Regions from separate parts of the Sphingopyxis sp. Geo25 genome, predicted to be linked through region 3. Evidence: predicted binding sites of a transcription regulator. Region 3 holds the regulator's gene; each other region holds the start of a gene.
The links. Region 3 encodes LexA, which represses DNA repair genes until DNA is damaged. Its sites were predicted from a motif close to GTTCCNCNCTTGTTCT; they were not measured.

Region 1: a site for LexA is predicted at 2,713-2,728, ahead of QOL68_RS17585 (ImuA family protein). Genes of this name have one in related genera too.
Region 2: a site for LexA is predicted at 1,392-1,407, ahead of QOL68_RS09855 (ribonucleoside-diphosphate reductase subunit alpha). Genes of this name have one in related genera too.

The regions. Positions count from the first base shown of each region.
Region 1 is NZ_CATKOZ010000009.1:10,405-17,313, reverse strand. It holds gene QOL68_RS17595 (error-prone DNA polymerase) at 1-201, opposite strand, end outside; gene QOL68_RS17590 (DUF6504 family protein) at 198-2,000, opposite strand; gene QOL68_RS17585 (ImuA family protein) at 1,906-2,694, opposite strand; gene QOL68_RS17580 (hypothetical protein) at 2,817-4,142, opposite strand; gene QOL68_RS17575 (DUF1810 domain-containing protein) at 4,168-4,602, opposite strand; gene QOL68_RS17570 (SOS response-associated peptidase family protein) at 4,605-5,222, opposite strand; gene QOL68_RS17565 (SOS response-associated peptidase family protein) at 5,374-5,790, shown strand; gene QOL68_RS17560 (HU family DNA-binding protein) at 6,104-6,379, opposite strand; gene QOL68_RS17555 (endonuclease/exonuclease/phosphatase family protein) at 6,517-6,909, shown strand, end outside.
Region 2 is NZ_CATKOZ010000002.1:537,580-544,488, forward strand. It holds gene QOL68_RS09855 (ribonucleoside-diphosphate reductase subunit alpha) at 1-1,351, opposite strand, end outside; gene QOL68_RS09860 (EAL domain-containing protein) at 2,008-4,299, opposite strand; gene QOL68_RS09865 (acyl-CoA dehydrogenase family protein) at 4,415-6,157, opposite strand; gene QOL68_RS09870 (L-threonylcarbamoyladenylate synthase) at 6,230-6,909, shown strand, end outside.
Region 3 is NZ_CATKOZ010000001.1:1,247,599-1,254,507, forward strand. It holds gene QOL68_RS06170 (hydrogen peroxide-inducible genes activator) at 1-178, shown strand, start outside; gene QOL68_RS06175 (citrate synthase) at 316-1,599, opposite strand; gene gltX (glutamate--tRNA ligase) at 1,635-3,089, opposite strand; gene QOL68_RS06185 (ComEC/Rec2 family competence protein) at 3,213-5,297, shown strand; gene lexA (transcriptional repressor LexA) at 5,251-5,928, opposite strand; gene QOL68_RS06195 (molybdopterin molybdotransferase MoeA) at 5,994-6,909, opposite strand, start outside.

The sequences.
Region 1 (6,909 bases), on a different contig from region 3:
GCGCGTCCCGGCTATCAGCCGGACGCCGGTCGCCTCCTGCCCCGACAGGCCGCGCACCATGCCCGCGACGCTGCCCCGGTCGCAAAGCCCGAGGGCCGAATGGCCGAGGTGCGCGGCCGCCGCGAACAATTCCTCTGGCGAAGAAGCCCCCCGCAGGAAGGAGAAGTGGCTCGTGGATTGAAGCTCGACATATGTCGTCATCCGAAGATACCGTGCATGTACCAGCTCAAATCCCCGGTCTTGTCCTCGATGGCGTCGCCGCGGCGGAACAGCCAGAACCGCTCGCCGCTCTCCGCCTCGACCCGGAAATAATCGCGCACCGCCCACATCTCGCCGGCGCGGCGCCACCATTCGCCATGGATGCGCTCGGGCCCGTCGCCCGCGACCACCGAATAGGCCCGCCCGCGCCACGCGAAGCGGCGCGGCGGATGATCGGGGAGCAGCGCGACCACCGCCGACAAGCGTTCGGGCCGCGCGAGCATCCGGATGGGGCGCGGCCACGAAGGCCAGCCGGCAGGCTTGGCCAGCGGGCCGGCGCGTCCGACCGCGCGTTCGGGAACATCGCTCTCAATGGCGCGCAAGCGAAAGAGTGCGTCTGCCCCGGCCCGGCCTGCGAGCTGATCGACAAGCGGCGCGAGGTCGGGCGCCCGCGGCTCGCCGCCGAGCGCAGCGCCCAACGCCACCGGCGCGAGGTGTTCGACCGCTGGCGCCGCGAGCGTCATCGCCTCGATCCCCAGCCCGGGCTCGATACGGTCGATCCGCAGCCGGAACAGGCGCAAGAGATGCGAAGCATCGCGCGTCGCCCGCGCCGTCCCGATCCCGATGATCTGCCGCGCCGCATCGACGCGCTCGCAGGTCAGCAGCGCGGATCGGAGCCCGAGGCCCTTGCGTTCGAGCGTGCCGACGAGATCGGCGAGCAGATCGGCGATGACCTGCTCGATCGCCTCGGCGGTCCCGATCGGCTCGAGAAGCTGCCGTTCGGCACGCGGCACCTCGAATGGCACCACGGGCACGATCGGTTCCGGCAAAAACCCGCGCGCCTGATCGAGCCGCTCGACCGCGCCGCGGCCGAGCCGCCGGGCCAGCGGCCCGCGCGGCATGGGATAAAGATCGGCCACCCGCTCGATCCCGAACCGCGCCGCGGCGGCGAGCGCCTCCGGCGCCAGCCGGAGCGCCGCCAGCGGCAGAGGCGCCAGCGCCTCCCCCTCACTCCCTTCCGGCAGAATCAGAGCCGCGCTTCCGCCGAAGCGCGCGAGCGCATGCGCGGCGCCGGGGGTTCCGGCGATCGCGACATGCGCAGTGAAGCCGAGGCGCTTGAGGAACGCCAGAAGTCGCCGCGCGAACCCTTCTTCGCCACCGAACAAATGGCTCGCGCCGGTCAGGTCGAGCCAGAGGCCGTCGACGCCCGAAACGGCAGCGGTCGGCGTCCAGCAGCGCGCGGCGTGAAGCGCAAGCCGGTCGAGCCATTCCGCGTCGGCAGCGGGTTCGGCATCGAGCACGTCGAGATCGGCGACAAGCGCGCGTGCATGCGCCGCGGCCATCCCGACCGCGAGGCCGAGGTCCTGCGCTTGACGACAGGCGGCGGTCACGACCTCGCGCTGCCCGGTGCGCGCGACGACGATCGTCGGCCGCGGCCCCCATAACAACGGCATAGGCGCCGGAATCCCTGCGGGTGGCGCGTCGTCGGATCGCAATGTCCGGAAGACCGGTTCCGCCGCTTCACTGCGCCGTCCTAGCTCGCGCATCGTCGGCCGCTGGTGCGCCGGGAGCGTGTCGACCGATGCCGCCGTCCCCTTATCCTGTGCCCAACGCGCGCCAGGACGCCAGCCGCCACCCTTCGGCACCGAGCAGGCGCCGGGGTTGTCGTCGACGGGCTCGGGGAAGCGCGGGCCGGCCCGCGCCGGTTCAGGCGGCGCGTTCGATCGCGGCGGATGCCGCCCTGCCATCCGCAACCGCTCGATCGCGAGCTGCGGAAGGAAGAGCGAGGCGACCCTTGTCATCGCACGCCTCCAGTTCGAGGGAGAAAGGCGGTCCGCCGCGCTGGCGGACGAGCTCGACGCCCCATCGCCCGCGCCCGACACCGGGCGTCGCGAGGCGCGCCGACGGCAGCACAGATATGCGCCAGCGGGTCATCGCGAGCGATGGATCGGCGAGCGGGCATTGGCCGTAGCGACGATAGCGCCGGTAGAGCAGCATCGGCGTCTTGCCTTCGGAGGCCGCGAGCTGCAGCCGCCGCGTCGCGGTCTGGTCGGCGGCCTTCACCTCGCCGACGACGCAGGCGAGCGCACCGTCGCGCAAGGCATCCTCGCACATCATGAGGAGATCGCGGTCGTCCTTGCCCCGCGCATAGAGGATCGAATCCGGCCCGAGTCCCGCCTGTTCAAGCGCGGGCGCGTAGAGATCGAAGCGGGTCAGCGCCCAGAGGACCGAGACATCGGGCGCCGCCGCGAAGCGCGCGGCGATCCCGGCCACAAACAGCGTTGCGGCGGCATCATCGCTCCAGCTTGCCGAAGCGCCGGCGATCTCATGGAGGCCCGCGCCGTCGAGACCGCCGCCGGCAAGGCCATGATCGAGCGCCCCGATTCCGAACGGCAGCACCGGCCCGCGCGCGGCCGCAACGCGCGCGACCGCCTCGCGAAGCGCGGCAAGCTCATCGGCACTCGGCCGGAGCGAAGAAATGGGCGTTGCGCTCATGATGATATCGACTCAAATGTTCCCTATATGTTCCACTCGCAGGAAACATTCGTCAAGTCGGCTGCAGCACGGGCGTGCCGATCGCTCGTCACCGCATTGAGATGTCCGGATAATTGGTGGGATCAGGATGAGGTGTTTTCAGGATTGCTGGGGTGCACGATCGAAAAATCGAGCGAATATCGCCCGGTCGGATTCGGTTCTTCGGCTTCGATCCGGAAGCGATATCCGTTCCAATCGAGCGAGGCGCCATCGACCTCAGGGTCGAGTTCATCGCGAAAAGCAGCCCGGGCCTCCGCGCCCACCGCACGATCCATCAATATGGCGATGAGTTCGGCAAAGCGCTGCTCGTCCCTTTCGCGATCATCCTTCCCCCATATCCAGAGTTCGAGGGTCAACAGCGTCGCGTGTGCCTCGTCGCCCTCGACATAATAGGTGGCATAGTTGGCGAGCGGATCATCACCGAACTTGTGCGTGACGCGCGCGCGATACCCATCGAAATACCAGAGATAGTCTGGCGGCGAAAAACCTTCAGACGCGAGGAATTCCACGGCCGCGTATGGCGACCAGCCGTCAGCGGCGTCGACGGCCGAACGCCGCAACGCATTGTCGCGCTCGCGCATCGCCTGAGCAATCGCCTGCACGACGCCCAGCCGATCTGAAGGGCGCCGCTGGACGATGATATGGCGCCAGCGCTTCAGGAGATTGAGGTCGGTACGAAAGGCGAAAAGCGCGCGGCGCCGAGCGAAACGCGCAAGCCCCTTGTCGGGCAAGGCATATGCGATGTTCGTGAAGTTGCGGTCATACACGAGGAAAATCGAGAGGGCGTACAGAAAGGGCAGGAAAAGAAGCGACAGAAGAATGGGAACGAGCAGTTCGCTCAGATTCTTGCGCAGGTCGAACTTCGCCCATTCGAGCCAGGTTGCGTGAATGCTGTACGTGAGAATGGCGATGCCTGCGGCCACGAGGAGTGCGCCGAGGCAGTTCGAGGCGGGTTTGTGTGCTGGATTGCTGAGGCCGACCTGGTGCGTGAGCGACACGAACGATATCACCGGTACGAAGAGCAACTCGGCTGAAAGGCTGAAGCTCTCGAGGCCGCCGATAAAGACGAGGAGGCCCGTAAGGCCGAGCGTATCGCGGATCGTCCGGCCGAAGTAGGTTTTGTCCTCATCGATCCGATTGGCATCGATGAGCGTTACGAAGAGGAAGGTGATCGACCACAAGATCGTCGATTTGAGGTTGTCGGTCGTCCATATCCCCCACCACGAGAGAAACGCGACACACGCGCCTACATAAAGGCCTGCCACGCCGTAGATCATGAGGATCTGGCGCTGCGCAAAAGCGCTCAGCAGGCCCCGAAAGGCGATCCGGACCGAGGCCAGGCGGAAGACGACAACCGCGAGGATCGCCAGCCAAATCAGCGTTGCGATTTCGCGATTGTTCAGTTCCATCGCCCCGGACAGCCTTTCGTTCGCTTCAGTCTGTGCCTCCGGCGCCGAGCAAGGCGAGGCTGCGATCATCACGTTCGCCCCCGAACCATCGGTTTAGCGCGGCCACCAAGAGCGAATTGTCAGAGGCCGCCTCGAACAACGTGAGCGACGATCGAAGTTTGACACTGTCGACCTCACCGAACACCGCTACCGGGTCGCTGCCCGTCAGATCCTGCAGTGCCTCGACGCATTCGAGATAGCGCGCGCCGAGAAGCGGATGGGCGAGATAGGCACGCGCTTCCTCGACGCCTGCGAGGCCGTAGAGCTGCGCCATAGCACTTCGCCCCAGGCCGGCCAGTTGAGGAAAGACGAACCACATCCAATGCGTGCGCTTCCGCCCGCGCCTGATCTCTTCGAGTGCCCGAGGATAAACTTGCTCCTGCGCCTTTACGAAAAGATCGAGCCCTTCGGCGTCGGTCATGGTCATAACGCGAGCGCTCCCTGCGCCGGCGGTTTGCCATAGACCTGGGTCACCTCGAGCATTCCTTCGGGCAGCCATTGCAGGACGTCTTCGGCCGGTACGCGGGGATCGAGCCAGGCGGGCCATTTGTCGCGCGGTAGCGGGATGATCTGGCGGTGATGGTAGGGCGCGATATCGGGACCTGCGTCCATTGTCAGCAGGCTGAAGGCTTCGCCGACATGCGCATCGCGCCAGATGCCCGCCATGCAGAACCAGCGATGATCTTTCATCGTGAAGAGCCATTTATCGAGCCGCTTTTGCGACAGGTCTGTCGGATCGGTGAACTCGTAGAAACCGTCGCACAGAACGAGACAGCGGCCCGCGCCAAGTTCGCGGCGCTCGGAGCGAACATTATAGACCGGCTTTCCGCCCTGCCCCGGCCAGCTCCATCGCCGGTTCACAAGTTCGCCGACGGCATCGCCGTCACTCGCCTTCACGATCGGCGCCATGTCAGTGATTCGCACATCCTCGCGCGCCGGCACATTGGGAGCGCCTTCGGGCATTTTGATCTTGATCTGGAGGTCGTCGAAGTCTTCCATGATCGAAGCAACGTCGACTTCCAGCTTGTAATCGTTACACATTCCAGTGCCGCCCCTGATGCTTGCGACTCGCAATCGTTCCCATTATGTTCCAACCATGCGCACGGCGCCAACCCCTTTCGATCCCGATGCCCCGGATGGCAGCCGCCGTGCGCTCATAAGACGCAATCCGGAGCATGAAAGCGAGTTAGAAATGGTCGAGGCGGTCTGGGGAAGCGATCCACGCTTTTCCGACGGCATCAACTATCGCTTCGTCCGGTCCGAAGGCCGCGCCTTCCCGAAGCGCCGTTGCCTGATCCCCGCCTCGGAATTCCGCATGGGCACCGGCGATCACCGCTACCGGGTGACGCTCGACAGCGGCAATTTCTTCTACCTCGCCGCGATCTGGGATCCGCCGCTCGCCGACTGGCCCCTCTCGTACCGGATACTCACCATCCCGGCAGGGGCAGATGTTATTCCCTATCAGCAGCGCCATGGCGTCATCATCCACCGCCGCGATGTGATGCACTGGATCGACGGCAGCCTCCCCAACGAGGTGCTGTTCGAGGAGCCGCCGCGACACGCATTCTTCATCGAACCGCTGCGCGCGCAGGCCGACCTGCCGCTATAGACCGCACTGCTGCCCGGCCCGAAGGGCCGAATGAAAAGCGCGCTCTTGGCGAGCCCGCAGCGGCGCGGCGTGCGCGCAGACGGGAGGGTAGGTCTTGGCGTAGCCAGGACCGTGGCAGCGCGCCAGCGCTGTCCACCCGCCCCGGGTGCGTGCGCCCGCGCCGCAAGGATGGCGAGACCAAGTGCGCCGCGCGGCCAAAACAGGATCGCGACCCCTGGCCGGAGCCTGCGAGGCCAGAGCGCGCTCATCATATGCCGCGCTCGACATGCCGCCGCGCGGCCGTCCCGCCGGCTGGCGGGCGGGACGCACCTGCTCAACCGTTGAGGCGATCCTTGACCGCCTTGGCGGCGCCGAAACCGAGCTTCTTCTTGGCAGCGATCTGCATGGTCTCGCCGGTCGCGGGGTTGCGGCCCTCACGAGCAGCCGACGTCGAGACCTTGAACTTGCCGAAGCCGCTGACCGAGACTTCCTCGCCCTTGGCGGCGGCGTCCGTAATCGCCGCGAAAACGGCATCGACGGCCTTCTTGCCCTCGGCCTTGCTCACTCCGAGCGATGCGGCGACGCTGTCCGACAGTTCGGCATGATTCATTTGATATCTCCTTGTGCGGCCGGAGAATCCCGGCCGGGCGGGCGATATAGCGCCAGCCAAAGCGAGACGCCATGTGCGGCGCAGCATGAGAGGAGAAGCGATTGAACTCGGACACGCGCTGGGGCACTAGCGCACCAATGCTCTCCATCCGCCTCATCGCATCCGCCCTGTTCCTCACCGCGACCGCCTGCTTCGCCCCGGCGAGCTCGTCTGCGGAGATAACCCTGCCGCCGCAGTCCAAGCCTCTCAAAGTCGCGAGCTGGAACCTCGAATTCCTCGCCGAGCAAAACGGCGCCGGTTGCAACCCGCGCGATGATAAGGATTATGCCGCAATGCGCCGCATAGTCGGCAGCCTCGACGCCGATGTGATCGCGTTCCAGGAAGCCGAGAGCATTGCGGCGGCAGCACGCATTTTCGACCCGGCGAGCTACACGATCGTCATGGAGGCGCGGCCGGGCGCGCCGAGCAGCACCTGCGGCGGCGAGCATCCGGATCAGAAAGTCATTCGCCAAGCGGTAGGATTCGCGGTC
Region 2 (6,909 bases), on a different contig from region 3:
GGCCGCGTTCCTTGGCGAGCAGCATCGACGCCTGATCGACCTGCGCGCGGATATGCTTGAAGATGCGCAGGTTCGACGACTTCGCCATCGCGCCCTCGAACGGCAGGCCGCGCGCCTGCAGGAAGCTGTGGAAGCCCATGACGCCGAGGCCGACCGAGCGTTCGCGGCTGGCGCTATATTTGGCACGCGCCATTTCGGGCGGGGCGCGGTCGATATAGTCCTGGAGGACATTGTCGAGCATGCGCATGACATCCTCGATGAACAGCTTGTCGCCGTTCCATTCGTCCCAGGTTTCGAGGTTCAAGGACGAGAGGCAGCAGACCGCGGTGCGATCGTTGCCGAGATGGTCGCGCCCTGTGGGTAGCGTGATTTCGGAGCAGAGGTTCGAGGTCGAGACCTTGAGCCCAAGGTCGCGATGATGCTTCGGCATCATGCGGTTCACCTGGTCGATGAAGATGATGTAGGGCTCGCCCGTCGCGAGGCGCGTTTCGACGAGCTTCTGGAACAGCGAGCGCGCGTCGACGGTGCCGCGGACGCTCTGGTCCTTGGGGCTGCGGAGGTCGAATTCCTTGCCGTCGCGCACCGCTTCCATGAACTCGTCGGTGATGAGGACGCCGTGGTGGAGGTTCAGCGCCTTGCGGTTGAAGTCGCCCGAGGGTTTGCGGACCTCGAGAAACTCCTCGATCTCGGGGTGCGAGATGTCGAGATAGCAGGCGGCCGAACCGCGGCGGAGCGAGCCCTGGCTGATCGCGAGGGTGAGGCTGTCCATCACGCGGACGAAGGGGATGATGCCGCTGGTCTTGCCGTTGAGGCCGACGGGTTCGCCGATGCCGCGCACCGCGCCCCAATAGGTGCCGATGCCGCCGCCGCGGCTGGCGAGCCAGACATTCTCGTTCCAGGTGCCGACGATGCCCTCGAGGCTGTCGTCGACCGAATTGAGGTAGCAGCTGATCGGCAGGCCGCGGCCGGTGCCGCCGTTCGAGAGAACGGGGGTGGCGGGCATGAACCACAGCTTCGAGATATAGTCGTAGAGGCGCTGCGCATGATCCTGGTCGTCGGCATAGGCCGAGGCGACGCGCGCAAAGAGGTCCTGATAGGATTCGCCGGGGAGGAGGTAGCGGTCCTCGAGCGTCTCCTTGCCGAAGTCGGTGAGCAGCGAATCGCGGCTGCGGTCGACGGCGACGTCGAATCGGCGCGCGTGCACCGCGGGCTCGCCCGAATCGTTAAGCTTCGCAGGCGTTTCCGCCTTGCCCTCCGCCTTCGATTCGGTGGCCGCCGGGGCGTCCGTCTTCGTCAGTTCCATCGTTGCCACGTCGTTCGTCTCCACCCGCTCTGTTTCGCGAAAATCCATCTAGATCGCCCCCATTTCCCGACGCGCGCGCAGCGCGTTTGTTCCCGTCCTGTTCGACTCGGGGCGAAGCCCCAGTCTTAGCATCTCCAGCGACCGTCGGGGCACTTATTTTCGGGCGCAGAAGGGGTTTTCCCGTGTCCATATGGGATGGACGACGGAAATCCGCCACTTCCGGCCAAATACTATTTGTTGGGGTGCCCCCGTGGTCTACCCACCATCCATAGTGCCACGTCGGCGCGTCGATGCAAGACGCTAAATGACAGCTTCGCGACTCAACTCGTCGATATTTTGATTCGCTTCGTCGACGGGATCGCACACTTCACAGCGCGATCGCCCGCGTTTCCGCGGGGTTTGGCGCGCTGTGGCAAAAGAGGCACGGCGGCCCGAAAAAATTCGGGGGGTGACCGCAACGTCTGGTGGGCATTCGGCGGGCATAGAAAAAGGGCCCCGGAAACATCCGGGACCCTTTTGATCTCTATCCTGGCTTACGCGTCGCCGCCGCCGTTACCGGTGCCGCCGCCGCCCAGGAACTTCCAGAACCAACCCATGTCAGATCTCCTGTTGGCACTGCCCACGAAGAACAGTTAACGCAGCATATACCTTAATCGATATGGTAAAGCGAGTCTTAACCTTAACAATTACGGCCATTTTGGCGGCTAGGCGGTGCGGCTTTGCGGGGTGGCGGCGAGGCTGTTGACCAGCTCGGAAAATAGTTGCGGCTTTCCAAGCAGATATCCCTGGCCGATATCGCAGCCCAATTGTTCGAGCAGGGCCAAAGTCGGTGCATCTTCAATGCCTTCGGCCACCGCGACGGCGCCCAGGCGATGCGCAAGTTCGATCGTCGATTTGACGACCTCGAGGTTGCGCTGCGAATCGCGCATCGTCATCACGAATCGCTTGTCGATCTTGATCTCGTCGGCTTCGATTTCGGTCAGATATTCGAGGTTCGACTGGCCGGTGCCATAATCGTCGATCGACAGGCGGATGCCGGAACGGCGGAACTGGGCGAGCGTCTGGCGCGCCTCGCGGCTGTTTTCGATCTGCGCGGTTTCGGTGACCTCGATCGTGAGCAGTTCGGGCGGCAGATGATGCGCGGTGAGCATGACGCGGATCGTGCCGACAAGGTCGCGATGGTCGAGCAAGGTCGCCGACAGGTTCACCGACATATGCGCCGATATGCCCCGCTCGCGCAGCTGCGCCGCCGAGCGGATCGCCTGATCCATCACGAACAGGGTGAGGCGATAGATGTCCTGGCTCTTTTCGGCCTGGACGATGAACTCGTCGGGCGGGATCGGCCCGCGCGTCGGGTGCGTCCAGCGCACCAGCGCCTCGATCCCGACGAGCCGCTTCGACGCAATCTCATATTGCGGCTGGAAGGCGACCCAGATGTCGCCGCCGGTGAGCGCATCCTCGAGCTGCGAGTGGAACGACAGCTGCCAGCCGGCATCCTCCTTTTCGCGCGGCGTATATTTGGTCCACAGCGAGCGCGTGCGAATCGACTGTTCGGCGGCGACGAGCGCGGCGGCGAGGCGCTGCGCGTTCGACCCCTCGAACTCGTCGTTGACCCCGAAAGCTATCGCGACGTCGACGCGGAGCTCGCCGATCGTCAGCGGCGCGTTGAACAACGCGGCGAGCCCCGCGAGCTGCCCCTCGATCTGGCTGTGCTGATAATAAGGGACGAGCCACGCGAAGGTGCCGTCGAGGTCGTGGTGCAGCACGGTGCCCTGCGAGGCGAGTTGCAGGCGGCGGGTGACCTGTTCGACGAGCTGGCCGATGCCGTCGCCGGGGATGAAGGCGGCGAGATCCTCGAAATTGACGACCTTCGCGGCGACGACGGTCGCGCTGCCGAAAGGCGTTTGCGAGCGCAGCGCCTCGAAATTGGGAAGCCCCGACACGGGGTTTTCGCGCTGTGCCGAGTCGCGGCGACGGGTGCGCGACACATTGGCGCTGAGCGTTGCGATCAGGAAGCAGGCGGCGCCGATCTGGGTCGACACGAGCGAAAGGCTGAGCGCCACCTTGGCGGCGATCAGGGCGAGCGTCATCGCGAAGGCGATGCGAACGAACCAGCGGCCGTGGCGAAAAGCCAGCGACGCCATCATCGCCACGAACGTCAGCGCAAGCCCGGGCAGGAAGCCGAGATCGATGGGAGTGCCACGCTTCAACGCTTCACCGGCGATCAGGTGAATATAGGCGCCCGCCATGGTGTCATGGCCGGGCAGGAAATGCTGGTCGAACGCCGCCGAATTTGTCGGCGCGAAAATGACGTCTTTACCGCGAAGTTCCTTGGCGCCCACGCGGCCCGTGAGCAGGTCGACCGCACTATATTCCTTTATGGTCGAAGTGTCGTAGGAATAATCGAGCTGAAACACCGACGGCTTGTCGAGCGGACGGTTGGCAAGCAGCGCGGCGAAGCTGGGCAGGACGCGGCCGTCGACCGACACCGCAAGCGGCACCCGCCAGACTTGCCAAAATTCATACTCCCAACAGATACAGGCGCGTTTTGCCCGATCCCCCATCGAGGCGGGAGGCCAATAGTCGACCTTGACCTCGGTGCCTTGTATTTTGGCCGCGGGAACCGCGAGGATGATCCGGTCCCCCATCTGATGCACGGCCGCGGCGACCTTTAGCAGATCGGGGTCGGTCAGCCGACGCCGATAGGAAAAGTCAACGAATAGGCGCTTTGCGCCGGCAGCGTTGATAGCGCGGATGATTTTTGCGTGATTGGCAACGGTGAGCTCCTGATTCTGGAGCGATTGCAGCGTCTTGTCATCGACGCCGACGACGACGGTTTCGCCCGATACCGGGCGCCACGCGACGCGGCCGATCGACGCCTCGATGACGCGGTCGACGGGCTCGCCGACCGACGACAGGCCGACGACGACGCTGAGCAGCAGCGACAGGCCGATCGTGCGCCAGCTGATAATCAGACTCTTTACCGGAATGGGCACGCACGTCTCCAGCAATTGCCGGAACGTCCTAGCCGCCGATGGTTAGCATCGCGTTAATTATGAATCTTTCCGCGCCCTCCGGCAGGTCGCCGGAGGGCGCGGAAATCCTGATGTTTCAGGCGATCGCGGGAACGGGCGCGAGCGCTGCGTCGCCGGCGAGCGCGGACGCCGCGAGGCCGGTCGCCGCGGGCACGATCTGCTGGAGGTAGAAGCGCGTCGAGACGAGCTTCGCCTGGAGGAAGGCGGCGTCGCCTTTGCCCGATGCCAGCGCGGCCTCTGCCACCTTGTGCTGCGTCGCCATCAGCCAGCCGCAGGTCGCGGTCGACAACATGGTGAGATAGGGATAGCTGCCCGCGAGCCGGTCGGCGATGCTCGCGGTTTCGAGCCAGCCGGTAACGTGGCGGCACGCCTCGGCGAGCTGCGCCAATTCGGGGAAATCGGCGGCGCCGCGCGCGATATCGTCGATCAGCGAGCGTATCCCGTCGCCGCCCGCCATGCCGAGCTTGCGCCCGACGAGGTCGGCGGCCTGGATGCCGTTGGTGCCCTCGTAGATCGGGGCGATGCGCGCATCGCGATAATGCTGCGCGGCGCCGGTTTCCTCGATGAAGCCCATGCCCCCGTGGACCTGCACGCCGATGCTCGCGACCTCGCAGCCGATGTCGGTCGCGTGCGCCTTGGCGAGCGGGATGAGCACCTCGGCGCGCAGCGCGGCGGCTTCGTCGCCGAGCTTGCCGAAATCGGTCTGCGCCGAGGCGTAATAGATGAGCGCGCGGGCGGCTTCGGTCTGCGCGCGCATCCGCCAGAGCATCCGCTTGACGTCGGGGTGGTGTTCGATCGTCACCGGGGTGCGGTCGGCGCTGCCCGCGAGCGACGACTGGACGCGCTCGGCGGCATAGCGCTGCGCCTGTTGCAGCGCGCGCTCGGCGATCTGGACGCCCTGGCAGCCGACCATCAGCCGCGCGTTGTTCATCATCACGAACATCGCGCGCATGCCGCCCATCTCGTCGCCGACGATCTCGCCGAGGCAATCCTCGCCGTCGCCATAGACCATCACCGCGGTCGGTGAGCCGTGAATGCCGAGCTTGTGCTCGATCGAGGCGCAGTGGACGCCGTTCGAAATCGTCGGATTGCCGTTCGCGTCGAGGCGATATTTGGGGACGAGGAAGAGCGAGATGCCGCGCGTCCCCTCGGGCGCGCCGGGGGTGCGCGCGAGGACGAGGTGGACGATATTGTCGGTGAGGTCGTGCTCGCCGAAGGTGATGAAGATCTTTTGGCCCTTGATCCGGTACAGGCCCGCGTCCGGTCCTTCGGTGACCTTTTCGGCGGTCGAGCGGAGCGCGCCGACGTCGCTGCCCGCGGCGGGCTCGGTGAGGTTCATCGTGCCGTTCCATTCGCCGGTGACGAGCTTGGGCAGCCAGGTCTGGCGCTGCTCCTCGGTGCCATAGGCCATCAGCGCGTGGATCGCGCCGGGGGTCAGGATGCTGCAGAGCGTGAAGCCCATATTGGCGGTGCCGAGCGCCTCGATCACGACGGTCGCAAGCGTGAAGGGCAGATCCTGCCCGCCATATTCGCTGGGGCCGTCGAGGCTGCCCCAGCCGGCCTCGACGAACTGTTTATAGGCTTCCTTGAAGCCCGGGGGCATGGTGACCTTGCCGTCCTGCCATTTCGGGTTGTTCGTGTCGCCGACGCGGTTGAGCGGCGCGTAAACCTCGGCCGCGAAGTCGCCGATGCCGGTGACGATCGCCTCGACCATGTCGGGGGTCGCGGCGGCATATTTGTCATGGGCGGCCATCGCGTCGATGCGCGCGATATGGTCGAGGACGAACATCTGTTCGGTGACGGGCGGCGTATAAGTCATGCGGTGCCGACTTTCCTGATGAATATCGTTGCGCGGGCGCTATAGCGCGGCATGGCCGACGATCAAACGCCCATGACCACCCTTATCTGTCCCTTCGGCCCGGAGGCAATCGCGCGCGCCGGGGGGCTGATCGGGGAGGGGCTGCCCGTCGCGGTGCCGACCGAGACCGTCTATGGCCTTGCCGCCGACGCGCGCAACGCAGAGGCGGTCGCGCGCATCTATGCCGCGAAGGGACGGCCCGATTTCAACCCGCTGATCGTCCATGTCCCGAGCCTTGCGGTCGCCGCGACGCTGGGGGTGTTCGGCGATGCGGAGCGCAAGCTGGCCGAGGCCTTCTGGCCGGGGCCGCTGACGCTCGTCGTGCCGCGCACGCACGACTGCCCGGTCGCGCGTATCGCGACGGCGGGGCTCGACACGATCGCGATCCGCGTGCCCGCGCACCGCGCGATGCGCGCGCTTCTCGAGGCGACGGGGGCGCCGCTCGCGGCGCCGAGCGCCAATGCGAGCGGGGGTGTCAGCCCCACGAAAGCCGCGCATGTCCTGACGAGCCTTGGCGGGCGGATTGCGCTGGTGATCGATGACGGGCCGACGAGCGCGGGCGTCGAGTCGACGATCGCGCGGGTGAAGGACGGCGCGATCGAGATCCTGCGGCCGGGGCCGGTGACGGCGGCAATGCTCGGCGCGGCGAGCGGCGTGCCGGTGACGGGCGCGACGGGTTCGAAGATCGTCGCGCCGGGGATGCTCGCGAGTCA
Region 3 (6,909 bases):
AATGCTGCCGCAGATGGCGATCGAGGCGGGGATCCTCGATCACACCGACATCGACACGCGCCCGCTCGATTCGGATCACGACTGGCGCACCATCGCGCTCGTCTGGCGCAAGGGCAGTCCGCGCGCCGACGAGTTCCGGATGCTCGCGGACATCTTTCGCAAGCATCAGGCGAACTAGCCCCATCGATGCCGGATCAAATCCGGCATGAGGGGGAAAGTCGGCTAACGACCGCAACCGGCCGTTGCCCGCTATTCGCTTACGAAAAAGGGGCCGCAAAACGGCCCCTTTTGCTGTTGCCGTTGACCTGACCGCGCCTAGCGCTGGTCGACCGGCACGTACGGACGGTGCGTCGGGCCGGTGTAGAGCTGGCGCGGACGGCCGATTTTCTGTGCGGGGTCCGAGATCATCTCGTTCCACTGCGCGACCCAGCCGACGGTGCGGGCGAGTGCGAACAGCGCGGTGAACATCGTCGTCGGGAAGCCGATCGCCGAGAGGATCACGCCTGAATAGAAGTCGACGTTCGGGAACAGCTTCTTCTCGACGAAATAGCTGTCGTTGAGCGCCATTTCCTCGAGCTGCAGCGCGACCTCGAACACCGGGTCGTTGACCTTGAGCGCGTCGAACACCTCGCGCACCGTCTTCTGCATCACGGTCGCGCGCGGGTCGTAATTCTTGTAAACGCGGTGGCCGAAGCCCATCAGGCGGAACGGATCATCCTTGTCCTTCGCGCGCGCGATATACTCGGGAATGCGTTCCGGACGACCGATTTCGCGCAGCATGTTGAGCGCCGCTTCGTTCGCGCCGCCATGCGCGGGGCCCCACAGGCAAGCAATGCCCGCCGCGATGCACGCGAAGGGATTGGCGCCCGACGAGCCCGCGAGGCGGACGGTCGAGGTCGACGCGTTCTGTTCGTGATCGGCATGAAGGATGAAGATGCGGTCGAGCGCCCGCTCGACGGCGGGAACCACCTCATATTCCTCGGCGGGGACGCCGAAGGTCATGCGGAGGAAATTGCCGGTGTAGCTGAGGTCGTTGCGCGGATAGACGAAGGGCTGACCGATCGAATATTTATACGCCATCGCCGCAATCGTCGGCATCTTCGCGATCAGCCGGTGGCTGGCGACCATGCGCTGGTACGGGTCGTGGATCTCGGTCGAGTCGTGATAGAAGGCCGAGAGCGCGCCAACGACGCCGCACATGACGGCCATCGGGTGCGCGTCGCGACGGAAGCCGCGATAGAAGGTCGCGAGCTGCTCGTGCAGCATCGTGTGGCGCGTGATCGTATTGTCGAAATCGCTGAGTTCCTGCGCGTTCGGCAACTCGCCGTTGAGCAGCAGGTAGCAGACTTCCATGAAGCTGGAATTTTCGGCGAGGTCGCCGATCGCATAGCCGCGGTGGAGGAGCACGCCCTCGTCGCCGTCGATGTAGGTGATCTGCGACTCACAACTCGCGGTCGAGGTAAAGCCCGGGTCATAGGTGAAGGCGCCGGTCTGGGCGTAGAATTTGCGGATATCGACGACATCGGGGCCGACCGTGCCCTTGAGCACGGGATTCTCGACGGTGGTGTCGCCCAGGGTGATCTTTGCAGTATCGGTCATTTTCTTCCCCTGATGCTAGGGCGGGAGACGTTGCGTTACGCCCCTGCCGGATAATTGTGCGCTGCGTCAAGTCGCGCCAGGCTCGCATCACGGCCGAGCAGCAGCAAGACGTCAAAAATCCCCGGCGACACCGTTCGCCCGGTGAGCGCGGCGCGCAGCGGCTGCGCGAGTTTGCCGAGCCCGACTCCGGCCGACTCGCTTGTCGCGCGAACCGCCGCCTCGATATCTTCGCCAGTCCAGCCGTTCAGGCCGCGCAGCTTTTCGGTGACGCTCGCGAGCACTCCCTCCGGAGCGTCCCTTAGCACCTGCGCCGCCTTTTCGTCCACCGCCAGCGGCAGGGTTTCAAAAAGGAAAAGCGCGCCTTCGGCGATTTCGTCGAGGGTCTTCGCGCGCGGCTTCAGCGACTCCATCGCGCGGGTGAGCAGCGCAAGGTCGGCATCGCCGAGCGCGCGGCCGACGAGCGTTTCGACACGCGGCGCAACAAGGCCGGCGAGGCGGGCGTCATCGGCTTCGCGGATATAGTGGCCGTTGAGATTTTCGAGCTTCTTGAAGTCGAAGCGCGACGGCGAGCGGCCGACATTGGCGAGGTCGAACCATTCGACCGCCTGCTCGCGGCTGATGATCTCGGCATCGCCATGCCCCCAGCCGAGGCGGAGGAGATAGTTGTTGATAGCCTCGGGCAGATAGCCAAGCTCGTCGCGATAGGCGTCGACGCCAAGCGCGCCGTGGCGCTTCGACAGCTTCGCGCCGTCGGCGCCGTGAATCAGCGGCACATGGGCATAGGTCGGCTCGCGCCAGTTCATCGCGCGGATCAGCGCGAGCTGGCGGAAGGCATTGTTGAGATGGTCGTCGCCGCGGATGACGTGGGTGATCCCCATGTCATTGTCATCGACGACGACGCTGAGCATATAGGTCGGCGTGCCGTCGCTGCGGAGCAGGATGAAGTCGTCGAGCTCGGCATTCTGGACGGTAACCGCGCCCTGCACGCGGTCGTGGATCGTCACCTCTCCCTCCTGTGGTGCGCGCAGCCGGATGACGTGCGGGACCGCCGGATCGCCGTCCTCGCGGTCGCGCCATGGGCTGCGGACACGGAAAGGAATGCGCTTCTCCTGCGCCTCGGCCCGCATCGCGGCGAGTTCGTCCTGCGTCAGGTAGCAGCGATAGGCCTCGCCCCTCGCAAGCAGTTCGTGCGCAACCTCGGCATGACGCGGCGCGCGCGCGAATTGATAGACGGTCTCGCCGTCCCAATCGAGGTCGAGCCACCGCATCCCATCGAGGATCGCGTCGATCGCGGCGTCGGTCGAGCGTGCGCGGTCGGTATCCTCGATGCGGAGCAGGAATTTGCCGCCGTGGTGGCGTGCGAACAGCCAGTTGAACAGCGCCGTGCGCGCGCCGCCGATATGAAGATAGCCGGTCGGGGAGGGGGCGAAGCGCGTCACGACGTCAGCGCCGGTCGCTTCTGCCAGATCGGTTGGGGTTTCGGTTGCCACCTTGGCCTCTTTCTTTCATTCTTCCGCCCTTGAGGGTCGGAGGTCGGGGCAGCCCCTAGCATGGCGACAAGGCGGCTTCAAACGCCCATTGGCCTGCGCTTTGCGGCGCCGTTGCGCCGGCTTTTGGCCGACATCGAAGCGCGACTCGACAGCGAGCGGGAACGGACAGGGTTGTGGCTGCCCGTCGCGCTCGGCACAGGCATCGCGGCATGGTTCGCCTTGCCTGCGGCGGCGCACTGGACCGGCTTGCTGTTCATGCTCGCGAGCGGCGGGCTGGCCGGGTTGCTCATCGGATGGTCGAGCCGGATCGGCCGCATGGTCATGGTGGGCTGCGGCATCATCGCGATCGGGGTGCTGCTGATATGGGCGCGCGCGACATCGGTCGGTGCGCCGGTGCTGGCGCAGCCCGCGACGACGGCTTTTTCGGCCGAGGTCGAGGCCGTCGAACCGCTGCCGGCGCGGAGCGAGACGCGACTGATCCTGCGCCCGCGCGGACGCGATGACCTGCCGCCGCGGGTTCGCGTCACGTTGCGTGGCGAAGCGCGCGGCACGATCATGCCGGGCGAGCGGATCGGGCTGCGCGCGCGGTTGATGCCGCCGCCCGCGGCAAGCCTGCCCGGAAGCTATGATTTTGCGCAGCGGGCGTGGTTCGACCGGATCGGCGCGGTGGGAACGGTGTTGGGCGATGTTTCGCGCGCGCCGGGTGCGGGGCAGGGCAGGCAACCGCTGCGCGCCCGGCTGAGCGAGCATATCCACCGCCAGATCGAGGGTTCGCCGGGCGGGATCGCGGCGGCGCTGGTCACCGGGGACCGGGGGGCGATCTCCGCCGAAGACGAGGAGGCGATGCGACGAAGCGGGCTGGCGCATCTGCTGTCGATCAGCGGGTTGCACGTCACCGCGGTGATCGGGTTTGCCATGCTGTTTGCGCGGCGGCTGTTCGCCCTGAGCCCGCGCCTGGCACTGGGCGGATATGTGCTGCCGGTCGCGGCGGCCGCCGGGGCGCTGGCGGGGGCGGGCTATACGTGGCTAGCGGGCGCCGAGGTGCCGACATTGCGATCGCTGATCGCGGCGCTGCTGGTGCTCGTGGCCTTGCTGATGGGGCGCGAGGCGCTGACCTTGCGGTTGGTCGCGGCGGGCGCCTTGATCGTCCTCGTCTGGCGGCCCGAGTCGCTCGTCGGGCCGAGCTTCCAGCTGAGCTTCGCGGCGGTGACGGCGATCGTCGTGCTGCACGAAAGCCCCGCGATGCAGCGCTTCATGGCGCGGCGCGACGAGGGACTGGTGCGACGCTGGGCGCGCGGGATCGCCGGCCTGCTGGTCACCGGTCTGGTGGTCGAGGTCGCGCTGGCGCCGATCGCATTGTTCCATTTTCACAAGGCCGGACTTTATGGCGCGCTGGCAAATGTCGTCGCGATTCCGCTGACGACCTTCGTTGTCATGCCGTTCGAGGCGCTCGCGTTGCTGTTCGACAGCCTCGGGCTCGGAGCACCCTTCTGGTGGGTTGCCGAGCAGGCCCTGCGAGTCCTGATTGCGCTCGCGCATCAGGTCGCCGACGCGCCGGGTGCAGTCGCTACGCTACCGCGGTTTCCGGCATGGGCGTTTGCGCTGGCGATTGCTGGCGGCTTGTGGATTCTCGTCTGGCAGCGATCATGGCGCTGGTGGGGACTCGCTCCGCTCGTCGCGGGCATGGCGGTGCTCGTCCTGCAGCCGCGCCCCGATTTGCTGATCACTGCCGATGGTCGAAACATCGCCGCTGCTGTGCCCGGCGGCGGTTATGCGCTGCTGCGCGATCGCGCGGGCGATTTCGTCCGCGATACGATGAACGAGGCGGGCGGCAGCGACGCGCCGCTGGGCGCGCTGGCCATGCTCGACCATGTCGCGTGCAATGTCGATTTCTGCCGCTGGGTACAGGAGGGCCGCATCGTCCTCGCCTCACGCGGCCGCGACCGGATCGAGGGAAGCGTGATGGCGCCCGCCTGCGCCGCCGCCGATGTGGTGATCAGCGACCGTTGGCTACCACGCGAATGCGTCGGGCGCTGGCTGACGATCGACCGCGACAGTCTGGCGGAAAGCGGCGGGCTTGCCATCTACCTTGGCGAAAAGCCGAAAGCCGTCGCCGCGCTGACGGCGGGCGACGGCCATCCGTGGCGCAATGCGCCGCAGGTCAGTGGTAACGACGAAGCAGTCCCGAAAGCCGCCCTTGCACAATGACGCGCCCAGCTTCGTAGCGCTGGGGTTCGTACGAACTGTTTGCAGGATCGAGCCGGATCATCTTGCCTTCGCGGCGGAAGAATTTGAGCGTCGCATCCTGTCCGTCGACGAGCGCGACGACGATATCGCCCTCGCGAGCGGTGCTGACCTTCTGGATCAGCGCATAGTCGCCGTCGAAAATCCCCGCCTCGACCATCGAATCGCCCGAAACCTCGAGCGCGTAATGTTCGCCGGCGCCGAGCAGCGCGGCGGGAACCGCGAGCTGGTTGTGATCCTCGAACGCCTCGATCGGGACGCCAGCCGCGATCTTCCCGTGCAGCGGCACTTCGACGATATCGTTCGCGGCAATCGGTTTGAGCGAGGGGGCGGGCTTGCGGAGCGGAACGACATTATCGTTGCGCACGGGCGTCTTGGCCGCCTCGGGCACCTTCAGCACCTCGAGCGCGCGGGCGCGGTTGGGCAGGCGGCGGAGAAAACCCCTTTCTTCCAAAGCGCTTATCAGGCGATGGATACCCGATTTCGACTTCAGGCCCAGCGCTTCCTTCATTTCCTCGAACGACGGCGAAATGCCGCTCGCGTCAAGGCGCTGCTGGATGAAGTGGAGCAGTTCGTGCTGCTTCGCGGTCAACATCGCTTGTTCTCCATGATGTCAGTTCCGGACATAGGGAGAACGATAGTGGAACAAACCGGAACTTGTCAAGCGATAGCGATATAGTCCGCTGGTTCACCCACCAAGCGCGCCGGCGCAGCGATGTCGCGGATCACCAGCGCGTTCGCTTCGGCGAGCGGCACGGTGCGGCCGCTGTCCTGTCCGTCGAAGACCGAGAGCAAGCCGCCCTCCAGCCGTGCGCGGAGATAGTCGCGCCGCTTGCCGCCGGGGCCGAGCGCGGCGGCGAGCGGAGCTTGCCGAACCTCGGGTAACGGCGCGTGCGCCCCGGCGAGGTGGCGAACGAGGGGGAGGAGGAACAGCGTCGCGGTGACAAAGGCGGACGAGGGATTGCCGGGCAGGCCGAGCAATATGGCGTCGTCGATGCGGCCGGCAATCAGGGGCTTGCCCGGGCGCATCGCAATCTTCCAGAAATCGAGGGAGCCGCCAGCGTCCTCAAGCGCGCCGCGGACATGATCATGATCGCCGACGGAGGCGCCGCCGACGGTCACGATGACGTCGTGACGTCGCGCCAGGTCCCTGAGAACACGCGATATCATCAGCCGGTCATCGCGAATGTGCAAAGGCAGCGAGACGTCGGCGGGCTCGGTCCCGAGCATCGCCGCGAGCATTGTGCCGTTGCTGTCCGGGATCTGGCCGGGCGCGAGCGCGTGGCCCGGCTGGACGAGTTCGTCGCCGGTGGTGATGATCGCGACGCGCGAACGGGTGCCTACCGGCAACTGCGCGGCGCCGCTCATGATCGCGGCGGCAATGACGCCGGGCGTGACGCGGGTTCCGGCGGCGAGAAGGCGCGCGCCCGTCGGAAAGTCGCTCGCGCGCGACCGGACGTGCTGGCCGGGCCGGATCTCGTCAGCGGTGGCGAGACGCAAATGCGTGCCCTCGGTAATGGCATCCTCCTGGATAACGATCGTGTCGGCGCCCTCGGGAAGCATCGCGCCGGTGAAG